DNA from 3 places in the Thermoanaerobacterium xylanolyticum LX-11 genome. Region 3 is predicted to be linked to each of the others. Evidence: riboswitches for the same ligand, from Rfam matches in the RefSeq annotation. Region 3 holds a riboswitch; each other region holds the start of a gene.
The links. A riboswitch is a leader RNA that binds a small molecule or an ion and turns the genes downstream of it on or off. The one in region 3 is predicted to bind S-adenosylmethionine.
Positions count from the first base shown of each region.

Region 1: another riboswitch for S-adenosylmethionine. It lies ahead of metA (homoserine O-acetyltransferase MetA); the one in region 3 lies ahead of metK (methionine adenosyltransferase).
Region 2: another riboswitch for S-adenosylmethionine. It lies ahead of THEXY_RS03725 (methionine ABC transporter ATP-binding protein); the one in region 3 lies ahead of metK (methionine adenosyltransferase).

Region 1 is NC_015555.1:615,902-620,107, reverse strand. It holds gene cysK (cysteine synthase A) at 1-145, opposite strand, end outside; gene THEXY_RS03085 (copper ion binding protein) at 296-520, opposite strand; gene THEXY_RS03080 (geranylgeranyl reductase family protein) at 602-1,759, opposite strand; SAM riboswitch class I at 1,948-2,055, shown strand; gene metA (homoserine O-acetyltransferase MetA) at 2,119-3,036, shown strand; gene THEXY_RS03070 (APC family permease) at 3,181-4,206, shown strand, end outside.
Region 2 is NC_015555.1:762,267-766,472, reverse strand. It holds gene THEXY_RS03730 (BglG family transcription antiterminator) at 1-1,374, opposite strand, end outside; SAM riboswitch class I at 1,588-1,688, shown strand; gene THEXY_RS03725 (methionine ABC transporter ATP-binding protein) at 1,765-2,787, shown strand; gene THEXY_RS03720 (methionine ABC transporter permease) at 2,774-3,451, shown strand; gene THEXY_RS03715 (MetQ/NlpA family ABC transporter substrate-binding protein) at 3,466-4,206, shown strand, end outside.
Region 3 is NC_015555.1:1,969,905-1,974,110, reverse strand. It holds tRNA gene THEXY_RS09665 (tRNA-Tyr) at 1-54, shown strand, start outside; gene THEXY_RS09660 (peroxiredoxin) at 278-778, shown strand; gene THEXY_RS09655 (rubrerythrin family protein) at 798-1,301, shown strand; SAM riboswitch class I at 1,429-1,530, shown strand; gene metK (methionine adenosyltransferase) at 1,605-2,792, shown strand; gene THEXY_RS09645 (HD-GYP domain-containing protein) at 2,900-3,499, opposite strand; gene THEXY_RS09640 (hypothetical protein) at 3,725-4,206, shown strand, end outside.

The DNA.
Region 1 (4,206 bases), 1.2 Mb from region 3:
TGTCCTTTACGCTGCTTAATGGATTAAAGTACTCTAATTTTGCTATAAGCCTTGCTTCAAGATTATTTTCTTTATTGTAGTTTGATAATTCCAATAGCGGCGTATTGCCTATTAAATCCGTAAGGTTTTTTGCAATCTTTGCCATTATATCCTCTCCTTTAAATTATACTATTCCGATTGGATTTTATGTAATAATTATATAGCAAAAAAAGCCTTTTGTAAATAACATTTTTAAACTTATTATACATTAAATATAAAAAATAACCGCATTAGCGGTTAAGCATAAATAAAAATATTAAGCTTCATATCCTGCGTCAATAATCGCTTTTTTCATGTCATCTATAGTAACTTTTTTAGGATCGTATGTTACAGTTGCATTGGCCTTATCCAAGTCTACTGTCGCTTTTGACACTCCATCAAGACCTTTTAATGCTTTCTCTACAGTCATTTTGCAATGGTTGCATGACATGCCTCTCACATCAATCGTTGTAGTCTCACCTTTTGAACCAAACAAACCCATATTTAAATTCTCCTTTCATATACTCATAAGGGGTATCACCTATAAATAGTTTAATTTAACTACAGTTTAAAGTCAATTACTTCATGACACGTTTTTTTCTACTTTAATTTTCGTCTTAGAAGTCATTACCCGCAGTGAATACATTGGAACTTTTAATTTAAAATTCTTATATGTATTATCACCCATCATTATATCTACAAAGTATGATAGCACATTAGGAAAATATCTTACTGATTTTTCTATGAAATCCATGTTATTGTAAGTAAATTGCGCTAATCTATATGCCCAACCAACATCTGGCACAACTTCTCTATTGAGTCTAATAGTGTATTCATCCAATCCACATTCTCCACTGAAATGCTTTTTTAGAACATCAAATGATATGTCTGCAGTAAGCAAAGCATTGTATATTCCTTCGCCTGTAAATGGATCAGCAAGCCTTGTAGCATCTCCAATCAATATTATTTTATCGTTGTTAAATACACCATCGCTCCCATCAGGAAACGACAACTGATGCCCGTAAATTTTGCAGTCTTTTATATTTCCGTCCACATTTTCCTCTATCATTTTAGATAGCATTTCTTTTATGTCTGAAACTTTGTTTAAAAAAGTCCCGACACCAATAGACAATCTGTCACCTTTGGGGAATACCCATCCATACCCATATCTTATTGCATTGAAATCTACCACAACTTTCCCTTTTAATCCATCGATTAAGCTATTATCCACGTATACTTCACCTTCAAGTGCTATGCCTTTTTTGCCATTTATTAAGTTTGCTTTATGTGCCACATTGCTGTTTATTCCATCTGCACCTACTAAAACCTTTGTCTCATATTCACCCCTGTCTGTCACAACGACAAGTCCCTTATCATGCTGATAAAAGTCATAAAATAATTCACCATCATATATTTCACACCCATGATAAGCTGCTTTATCTATTAAATATTTATCAAATTTAGTCCTATCTACTTGGTATATTATGGGCTCACCAGTCTGCAAAGCTATTGTTCTATCATTAGGAAATCTAAAAATGATTTCATTTGTAATATCTTCTACGCATTGGCTTATATCAATATCTAATAATTTGTAACACCTTTTAGTTATTCCGCCACCGCAGGCTTTGTACCTCGGAAAAACATGCTTTTCTATCAACAATACCTTATATCCTTCTTTAGACAGCTTTCTTCCTAATGTAGATCCTGCAGGTCCTCCACCAACAATAATTACATCATACATTTCTTTCACCTCTAAATTCAATTATAATTGCAAAACATACTAAATAAAAGCCACAAATTGGATTATTTTAAGCTATTCATAAACAAACAATTGTCAATATAAGAATTAGCGAAAAGTGTCCTTCATATTATTGACATCAAACTTCAATAAATATATAATTATTTTAACAATTTAATATCGTAAATCAAAACTCATCAAGAGTGGTGGAGGGACTGGCCCTGTGAAACCCGGCAACCGTCATATTTTATGAAAATGGTGCTAATTCCTGCAAAGCTTATAGCTTTGGGAGATGAGTAGATGTGATTATCTACGCCTCATCTCTGAGGTGTTTTATTTTTTACATTGAAGGAGGTTTGCAAATGCCCATCAATATACCAAATGGTCTACCTGCCATCGATATTTTAGCTAAAGAAAATATATTCGTAATGGCTGAAGAAAGGGCAATTCATCAAGATATTCGCCCTCTTAAGATCGCCATCTTAAACTTGATGCCTACAAAAAGTGTGACAGAAACACAGCTATTAAGGCTACTTAGCAACAATCCACTGCAAATTGATCTAAAATTTCTCTATGCAGCATCACACAAATCTAAAAACACTGCGCCAGAGTATTTAGAAGCTTTTTACAAAACATTTGATGACGTAAAACATGAAAAATTTGACGGTCTCATAATAACCGGAGCACCAGTGGAAACTTTGGACTTTTCAGATGTTGATTATTGGCATGAGCTTGAAGAAATAATGGAATGGAGCAAGCACAATGTATTTTCCACTTTTCATATTTGCTGGGGTGCTCAAGCAGGTCTATATTATCACTATGGCATTCCTAAATATCCTCTGAAAGAGAAAATGTTTGGCGTATTTTTGCATAGAGTATCTAAGAAAAATGTCGACTTATTAAGGGGATTTGACGACGAATTTTATGCACCCCATTCAAGATATACGGAAGTCAGAAAAGAAGATATAGAGCTTGTAGATGACCTTGAAATACTTTCTGAATCCGACGAAGCAGGCGTATACATAGTAGCTTCAAAATCAGGCAGACAGATATTTGTGACAGGTCACTCTGAATATGATCCTTTGACGCTAAAATCCGAATACGAAAGGGATTTAAAAAAAGGCATTCCTATAAAAATACCAAAAAACTATTTCCCAGGAGATGACCCTAATAATGAGCCAATTGTGAAATGGAGAAGTCATGCAAATCTATTGTTTTCTAACTGGTTAAATTACTATGTATACCAAAAAACACCATACGATGTGAATTCAATTGAATAAATATTATTTATGCGGGTTATAAAGCTCGATTTTATATCCTGCATTTTTTATATCATTTTTGCAAAATTATTCATTGACTTTTTCACTTTCCTGTGCTAATTTAATTATGCTATTTCAAAAACTTATAGAAAGGAATTGTACTATATGGACAAAACACAAAAGCTTAAAAAAGACATTGGCCTATTTATCGCCACAGCACTTGTAACAGGTAACATGATGGGTTCCGGCATATTCATGCTTCCTGCTACACTTGCATCTAAATCAGGTCCCGGCGCAACAATACTGGCATGGCTTGTTACAGGCATTGGATCAATATTGCTGGCATTGTCATTTGCAAATTTAGGTTCAAGAATTCCAAAAGCTGGTGGCCCGTATGAATACTCAAAATTAGCTTTTGGAGACTTTATAGGTTTCATCAATGCGTGGTTATACTGGAATGGTTCATGGATCGGAAACGCTGCCGTCGTTATCGCAGTTGCCAGTTACTCAAGCGCCTTATTCCCGATTTTATCACAAAGTCATTTAGCCGCTTTTATATACACTAGTGCTATATTATGGATTTTTACAATAATTAACATTATAGGTGTAAAAAGAGCTGGCTCAACTCAAACAACTATAACTGTTTTTGAAGTATGTCTTTTTTTGTTCTTCATAATCGTATCAGCAGTACATTTCAAGTCAAGCAATGTGATGCCATTATTTCCTGCAGGAAAAGGCATGAATACTTTGTCTGCAGCAGCTACTTCAACACTATGGGCATTTATAGGACTTGAAACAGCCTCAATTACTGCTGAAGAAATCAAAAACCCTGAAAAAAACGTAAAGTTAAGCACCATATTCGGAATTTTGATCGCGGTAGTAATGTACTTAGCCATAAACCTCTCGGCAATGGGTGCAATACCGCAAAGCCAGCTTGCGAAAAGTGCTTCTCCAATAGCAGACATCCTCAAACAGTTCTTAGGGAAAAACATTGCGAATGTCATAATTGTAGGCTCTGTCGTAAGTGTGCTTGGCACAACCGTTGGATGGCTTTTATCTACAGCTCGTGTGGCTTATGCGGCAGGGAAAGATGGCCTGTTTCCAGAAGTTTTTTCAAAAGTACATCCTAAGTACAAGACTCCTCACGTATCATTGATTATAGGATCGGTACTTGTAAATCTTTTGTTGCTG
Region 2 (4,206 bases), 1.2 Mb from region 3:
ATCTTTAAAGTCTTTAACCCTCAAACTGGAAACCGTATCTACAATGTTTAATTGTGGAAACATCTGGAGCTTAGATAGAAGCATCCTCGATGTCCCTATGCCGCTGGCACACACGACTAAAATATTGTGCCTTTTCGTCATATCGCTTTTTCTTGCTATGGATGCGCCAAAATGCATCGCAATATATCCTATCTCATCATCAGGCACATCAACATTAAGCTTGTCTTTAATCACATTTGCAATAGATATACATTTTTCAAATAAACTGCTGTACCGTTCTTTAATGTCATTTATAAGCGGGTTTCTAATCGCAAGACCCATGCGAAGTCTAAAGATAGTAGGCCTTAGGTGCGTCTTTAAACCGCTTAAAAGCATCATATCATCTTTGAAGTCAGTGCCAAATTCATCTTCTGCAACGCTGATCATTTCCTGCAGTATTTCATTTAGCAGCTCGTCATTTACGTCTTCGGTATTTGCCCTGTACCTTGCTCCTTGTAGATGAATCGTTATATAACCGATTTCATCTTCCGGAATAGAAATGTCGAATTCTTCTTCCAAAAACCTGGCAAGCATTTCTGCAAATTCGAACTCATCCGACTTTTTAAGCTCATAAAGGCTTTCATTACCTATTTTTATCTTTTCGCCTTCTTTTATTCTTTTTAGCGCCAATGCCAGATGCACTGTAAGCCCCATGTACGAGCTTTCTGCTAATTCGTAATTAAGGGATTTCTCCAATTTTTGTATAGCCTTCTCTATCTTTAAAACCGTATCATAGTCTATAAGCCTAAGCAGCCTGTCATTTATGTCTTCACTAAGTTTGTTTATATTATTGTACCCCTTATTTAAAAACTCAATTAGGTCTTTTGTCTCTACATTGTCATACAAAAAATTTATAATAGCCCTTCTTATATTGTTTTCATCGCCTTTTACGTATATGCCAACACCAGGCTTAGTTACAATTGTAACATTTTGCTTGTTTAGCCATTTATCGATCTCTTTAATGTCATAGCTTATTGTTGCGGTAGTCACATTGTATTCTTTAGCGAAGTACTCAAGTTTTACAGGTTCTTTCATCTGCAAAAGCTCAGACAGTATCAGCTTTCGCCTTTTATCAGCGTCAATGCTTGGCCTATAACCTATTACATCGAATTTGAATTTTTCGATATCATTATCAGTTCCTTCTAAGACTAATGCTCCACCGTCATTTTTAAGCCTCAAATTGTATTCTTTTATATATTCATTTATTGTATTTATTTCCCTGTAAACAGTCCTTTTGCTTAACTTGTACAAAATGACGATATCGTCCAAACTGGAAACTTCTTTTGAAAGAACCTTTTTGAAGATTTCTAATTGGCGCCTACTTAACTCTTTCATAGATATTTGTCCTTTCATCTATGACAAATTATTAATAAGTTAACTTATCTTTCATCTTAATTATAATCAATTTATTAATTAAATCAACACAAACTTGTGAACACGCTGTCAGATTTATTATGACAAAAATTTAATATTGTCGCATGAAAATTTTGCTTGACTTTTCAACATCCATCCTATATAATCATTTTAACAACTAAAAACGAAATTATTCTCTTATCTAGAGAGGTGGAGGGACTGGCCCGATGAAACCCGGCAACCGGCACGTATGTGCAATGGTGCCAATTCCTGCAGCGATTGCTGAGAGATGAGAGAGGACAAAACCTCTTTCATTGGAGGTTTTTTTTATTGCTTTTTTAAATTAAATTTGCGAAAAGAAGGTGAAATGATTTGATCGAAATAAAAAACTTAAGCAAAGTTTACAACACAAACGGAAAAGATGTAGTAGCTTTAAAGGACATCAACTTAACTATAAGCGATGGTGAAATTTATGGCATAATGGGTCTAAGCGGTGCCGGGAAATCATCATTGATAAGGTGCATCAACATGTTGGAAAAACCTACATCTGGCAGCATACTGATAAACGGCGTAGAAATGACAAAGTTAAAGCCAAAAGAACTGAGAAATATGAGAAAAAAGATTGGCATGATATTTCAGCATTTCAATCTTTTGATGAACTCTACAGTGTATGAGAACATAGCATTTCCTCTTAAGATCTCGAAAGTCAGCGATTCTGCCATAAAAAAGCGCGTTGATGAATTGCTGGATGTAGTAGATTTAAAAGATAAAAAGTACGCATACCCTGCACAGCTATCTGGCGGGCAAAAACAACGGGTAGGAATCGCAAGAGCTTTAGCAAACAATCCAGACATAATTCTATCTGATGAAGCCACATCCGCTTTAGACCCTACAACGACAGAATCCATCTTAAATCTTTTAAAGGACATAAACAAGCAATATGGAATTACAATCGTGGTAATAACGCACGAAATGTCTGTCATAAGAAATCTGTGCGACAAAGTGGCAGTTTTGGAAGACGGCAGAATAATCGAGGAAGGAAATGTAATAGACATCTTTTCAAACCCTTCAACAGAAACATCTAAAAGATTTTTAAAAGATATGATAGCTGAACTTCCACCAGACATATTGCTTGATGACGATAACCCAAACGAGGAAGTCTTAAGATTATCGTTTTTTGGCAGCAGCAGCAACCAGCCTGTCATATCTCACATGATAAAAAATTTCGATGTTGAAGTGAATATCATTTCAGGAAATATCGAAAGAGTGCAAAACTCACAAGTAGGAAATCTCCTAATAAAAATAAGCGGTGAACAAAATTCCATAAAAGATGCGATAAAATTTTTAGAAAATAATGGTCTTAGAATAGAGGTGCTTAAAAATGGTGTCATCTAATACATTGCAGTATCTGTTAAACTTGTGGCAACTTATGGAGGAGCCTCTTTGGGAATCTTTGTACATGGTATTTTTCTCAACACTTTTCTCAGTAATCATAGGACTGCCTCTCGGCATAATACTCGTCATAACAGATAAAGGCCATATAAAGGAAAACCTAAAGTTAAATCAGATATTAGGTACTGTAATTAATGTCATGAGGTCAGTGCCGTTCATAATCCTCATAATCGCAATCTTCCCATTGGCAAGGCTTATTGTTGGCACAACTATAGGGCCTACTGCTGCTATTGTACCATTGTCAGTTGCTGCAGCTCCATTTGTTGCAAGAGTCATAGAATCATCTCTTAAAGAAGTAGACTGGGGTGTCATTGAAGCATCTATATCTGTCGGTGCATCAATACCACAGATAATATTTAAAGTCATGATTCCAGAATCATTACCATCACTTATATTGGGAATAACTCTTACGGTTATAAATATTTTAGGGTATTCTGCTATGGCAGGTGCTATTGGAGGAGGTGGTTTAGGAGATCTGGCTATAAGATATGGCTACCAAAGGTTTCAGACAGATGTGCTTATAGCTACAATCATAGTCTTAATAATCTTTGTAGAAATTGTACAAAGAATTGGAAATTATCTTGCAAAAAAAGTTGATAAAAGATGAAAGGATGGTATGTGATGAAAAAATCATTTTTATTTCTCACTCTCATATTGACATTTGCATTTATCTTATCAGGATGCACAAAATCAAATAACGTATCTACTACATCTAATGCAAACTCAAACACAGATAGCTCTACTAAAATGACGAAGATAGTCGTTGGTGCAACACCAAACCCCCATGCAGAAATACTTAATGTAGTAAAGCCTATTCTTGCAAAAGAAGGCGTAGACCTTGAAATAAAAGAATTTACCGACTATGTGACGCCAAATACTGCACTTGTCGACAAGCAAATCGACGCAAATTTCTTCCAACACGTTCCATACCTTGAGGACTTTGAGAAGAAAAACAATGTAAAATTGGTGCCATTAGTCAAAGTGCATGTAGAACCGATGGGGGCATATTCAAAAAAGATTAAGTCAAAAGATGAACTAAAAGACGGTGCAACAGTGGCTGTTCCAAACGATGCTACAAATGAAGGAAGAGCGCTGCTTTTACTGCAAAAAGAAGGGTTAATTAAGTTAAAAGATCCAAATGGTCTTACACAAACCCCGAGAGACATAGTGGATAATCCAAAGCATTTAAAGATTGTAGAGCTTGAAGCACCTCAGCTTCCAAGGACACTTCAAGATGTAGATTTGGCCATTATAAACACTAATTTTGCATTAGAGGCAAACTTAAATCCTTTAAAGGATGCAATTTTTATGGAGGACAAAAATTCTCCTTATGCTAATGTGTTAGTTGTAAGGCAAGACAAT
Region 3 (4,206 bases):
CTGTAAATCTGTTGGCTGGTGCCTTCGATGGTTCGAATCCATCTCCCTCCACCATGGATACAAGGCTAAGTGGCCTTTTTTTATTTTGCCTTTCAATATTTCCTCATCGTAACGATTTTCAAAGACATCGATAAAATATTTTCCAAATCCTATTGACATAAAAAATAATTGATGTATAATAATACTTGTGAAGGGAAAATAGTTATTAATAGAAATAAAATATTAATAGTTTATCCGATGTGATGATTAATTAGAAATAGATGAGAGGTGGGTACATATGTCATTGGTAGGTAAGAAAGCTCCTGAATTTAAGTTAGACAGCACAAAAGGTCAAATATCCTTAAGCGATTATAAAGGTAAATGGGTAGTACTTTTCTTTTATCCACTTGACTTTTCGTCAGTATGTTCAACAGAAATACCTGAGTTTAACAGGATGAAACCTGAATTTGACAAGCTCAATGCTGAGTTATTAGGTATTAACACAGATAGCGTTTACTCGCACAAGGCATGGATAGATAGTCTTGGTGGTGTTGATTTTCCGCTTTTATCTGATTACAACAAAGAAGTCACAAAGCAGTATGGAATACTTATTGAAGATGCTGGTATAGCATTGAGAGCTGCATTCATCATTAATCCTGAGGGAAATGTTGATTACGAAGTTGTACATGAGCCAGTAATCGGCAGAAATGTCGATGAAATATTGAGAGTGCTTAATGCACTTCAAACAGGTCATGCTTGCCCTGTAGGTTGGAAACCAGGGGACAAAGTATTAGATTAAAGAAGGAGGAGATTTTGAAATGAGAGAAATGACGACAAAAAATCTAAGCGATGCATACGCAGGTGAAAGCCAGGCTCACATGAGGTATCAAATTTTTGCTGATGTTGCTGAAAAGGAGGGTAAGCCAAACATAGCAAAGCTTTTTAGAGCTATATCTTACGCCGAATTAGTTCATGCTACAAATCACTACAAGACATTAGGCGAAGTGAAAGACACAGTAGCAAATCTTGACAAGGCAATAGCAGGTGAGACGTTTGAAGTAGAAGAAATGTATCCAGCATATAAAGCTGTAGCAGATCTGCAGGAGGAGAAATCTGCAGATAAAAGCTTCAACTATGCTCTTGAAGCTGAGAAGTTACATGCTAAGATGTATACAGATGCAAAAGCAGCGGCACTTAAAAATGAAGACATAGCTATATCTAAAGTGTATATTTGCCCAGTTTGCGGGTATACGGCAATTGATACAGCTCCAGAAAAATGTCCAGTATGTGGAGCACCAAGAGATAAGTTTGTTGTATTCTAAAAGGCATAAAACCCCTTCATTATCATATATTAACTTTAAAGTGCTTGATTGTCATCAAGCACTTTTTAATTTTTAATTGACTTATTTTTTGTACTGTGATATTATATTTTAAGTTAAATAAGTGAAACTCTTATCAAGAGAGGTGGAGGGAAGAGCCCTATGAAGCCCGGCAACCTGTCTTAAGACAAGGTGCTAATTCTCGCAGAAGTTTGCTTCTGAAAGATGAGGGTGGATGTGCCTCTTCTTTTGGAGAGGTTTTATTTTGTTTTAGGTCTTTTATGTGATTTAAAAAGGAGGATACAGATGAAAAAGTATTTTACTTCAGAATCAGTTACTGAAGGACATCCAGATAAAATTTGCGATCAGATATCTGATGCTATTGTAGATGAGATCCTAAAAAATGATCCTTATGCAAGGGTAGCTTGTGAGACTGCTGTCACGACAGGTATGGTATTGGTAATGGGCGAAATATCCACAAAGTGCTACGTTGACATACCCAAAATTGCAAGAAAGGTTATAGAAGAGATAGGGTATACGCGGGCAAAATACGGTTTTGATGCTGACACATGCTCTGTGCTTACATCAATAGATGAACAGTCTCCAGATATAGCATTGGGAGTTGATAAGGCTCTGGAAGTTAAAAAAGGCATCTCCCACGATGAGCTGGAAGAACAAGGTGCTGGAGACCAAGGTATGATGTTTGGATACGCATGTACAGAGACGCCTGAACTTATGCCTCTTCCAATATCATTAGCCCATAGACTTGCTCGCAGATTAGCAGAGGTAAGGAAAAATGGCACTTTAGATTATCTAAGACCTGATGGCAAGACACAGGTGACGATTGAGTACGTTGATGACGTACCAAAAAGAGTTGATTCAATCGTCGTATCTACACAACACTCGCCAGACGTTGATCATGATAAGATTGAAAATGATGTAAAAGAGTATGTAATAAAACCTATCGTTCCACCAGAGCTTATTGATGAAGATACGAAGATATATGTAAATCCGACAGGAAGATTCGTAGTTGGTGGACCGCAAGGGGACAGTGGCCTTACAGGAAGGAAGATAATAGTCGACACTTATGGTGGATATGCAAGACATGGCGGTGGTGCTTTTTCTGGCAAAGACCCGTCGAAAGTTGACAGATCTGCTGCGTACGCTGCACGGTATGTAGCGAAAAACATTGTAGCTGCTGGACTTGCTGAAAAGTGTGAAGTTCAATTGGCATATGCTATAGGCGTAGCTACACCATTAGAAGTCAATGTAGATACTTTTGGCACTGGAAAGATATCTGATGAAGAGATATCTGAAATAGTCAAAAAGGTATTTGATTTAAGACCTGCTGCTATCATAAGAGATCTTGATTTAAGAAGGCCTATTTATAGACAAGTTGCAGCGTATGGACATTTTGGCCGAACAGATCTTGACCTTACATGGGAGAGAACTGACAGAGCTGAAATATTGAAAAAACTTGCTTTTAATAAATAATAATTTTAAAGCCCGGAGGAAACTCCGGGCTTTGCGGCGTTTATGTATATTTATAGCCGCAGTTTTTATAAAAATTGTACGCTCCGCTACTTTTATTATAGCATAAATTAGATGGCTATTCCATTGCTTTCTCTATTTTTTCCAAAAACTTTTGCATTTGTTTTAATCACGTTTTCTAATGCTGAAACAAGCATCTGATTGTATTTTGCATCGCACTCTCTCAAATCCTGTATCGCTTCAATAGCACTTTTGGCTTTTCTATACTGTCTATCGTTTGTCATTGCGTCGAAAGAATCACACACTGCTACAATCTGTGCACCAAATGGAATGATTTTTAAACCATAAGGATAACCTGTCCCATCAAGCCTTTCATGATGATATAGCACAGTAGACGTCAAGTATGAAAGTGGGGTCAAGGCTTCAAGTATATCGGCGCCGTATATGGGATGCAATTTCATGACGTCGTATTCTAATTCTGTAAGTTTGTCTGGTTTTGCAAGAATATTAATTGGAATCATCACTTTGCCTATATCATGCAGTAATGCACCCTTATATATTGCTATTTTTTCCTTCATGTTAAGTCGCATCATGTTCGCTACATTGTATGACAATTTTGCGACTCTGATGCTGTGCTTGTACGTTTCGTAATGGTAGTTTCTTAGCGAAATCAAAAGATGCGACATCAGTTTTTCTTCATCATAATTCATCTCATTTTTCCCCTTTTTTCGACAATTAATATTATATTATAATTCTTTGGAGTAGTCAATAATTTCATGCATTGTAATAAAATTCAAAAAAAAAAAAAAAAAAAAAAAAAAAAAAAAAAAAAAAAAAATTCAGAAAAATTATTTAAAATTTTATCCATATATTGACTTTAAAGTTGTTATAATATATAATATGTACAAACATTAGTTCGTAAAGGAGTAATGGAGATGAAGAATTTTGATATACCTGATGTGTACATTGCCATATTGCCTTGTTATCTTGATGATTACGGTGATGGAACAGAATTAATAGACTTAAATGGCGATGTATTGCGTATAAAATCCAGTGTCAAAAGTTGTCTAAAGAGGACTTTGAAAAAGTATGCTGTAGATTTAAGTGCCATGAAAGAAAAGTACGCCAAAAGCCTTGGCATAAAAAATAATTTTCCAATTCCTTTAGCTGGCAACTTTACGCTTGTACAGTTAAAATCGAGGATTCCAAAAGTAGCAAAGGATGTATCTTACGGATATGTGTGCTATGAGAAAATAAATGAGATTGAGGAGCATTCTACGTATTGCATTGTAAATGTTGGCAACATCAAGATAAAAGTATATCAAAAGAAATCGACAATTGAAAAACATTTGAGAAATGCTGCAATGATAAAGACTTTTTTTGCAAATTTAAGTCCATTAAATTTTGAAAGCGACAG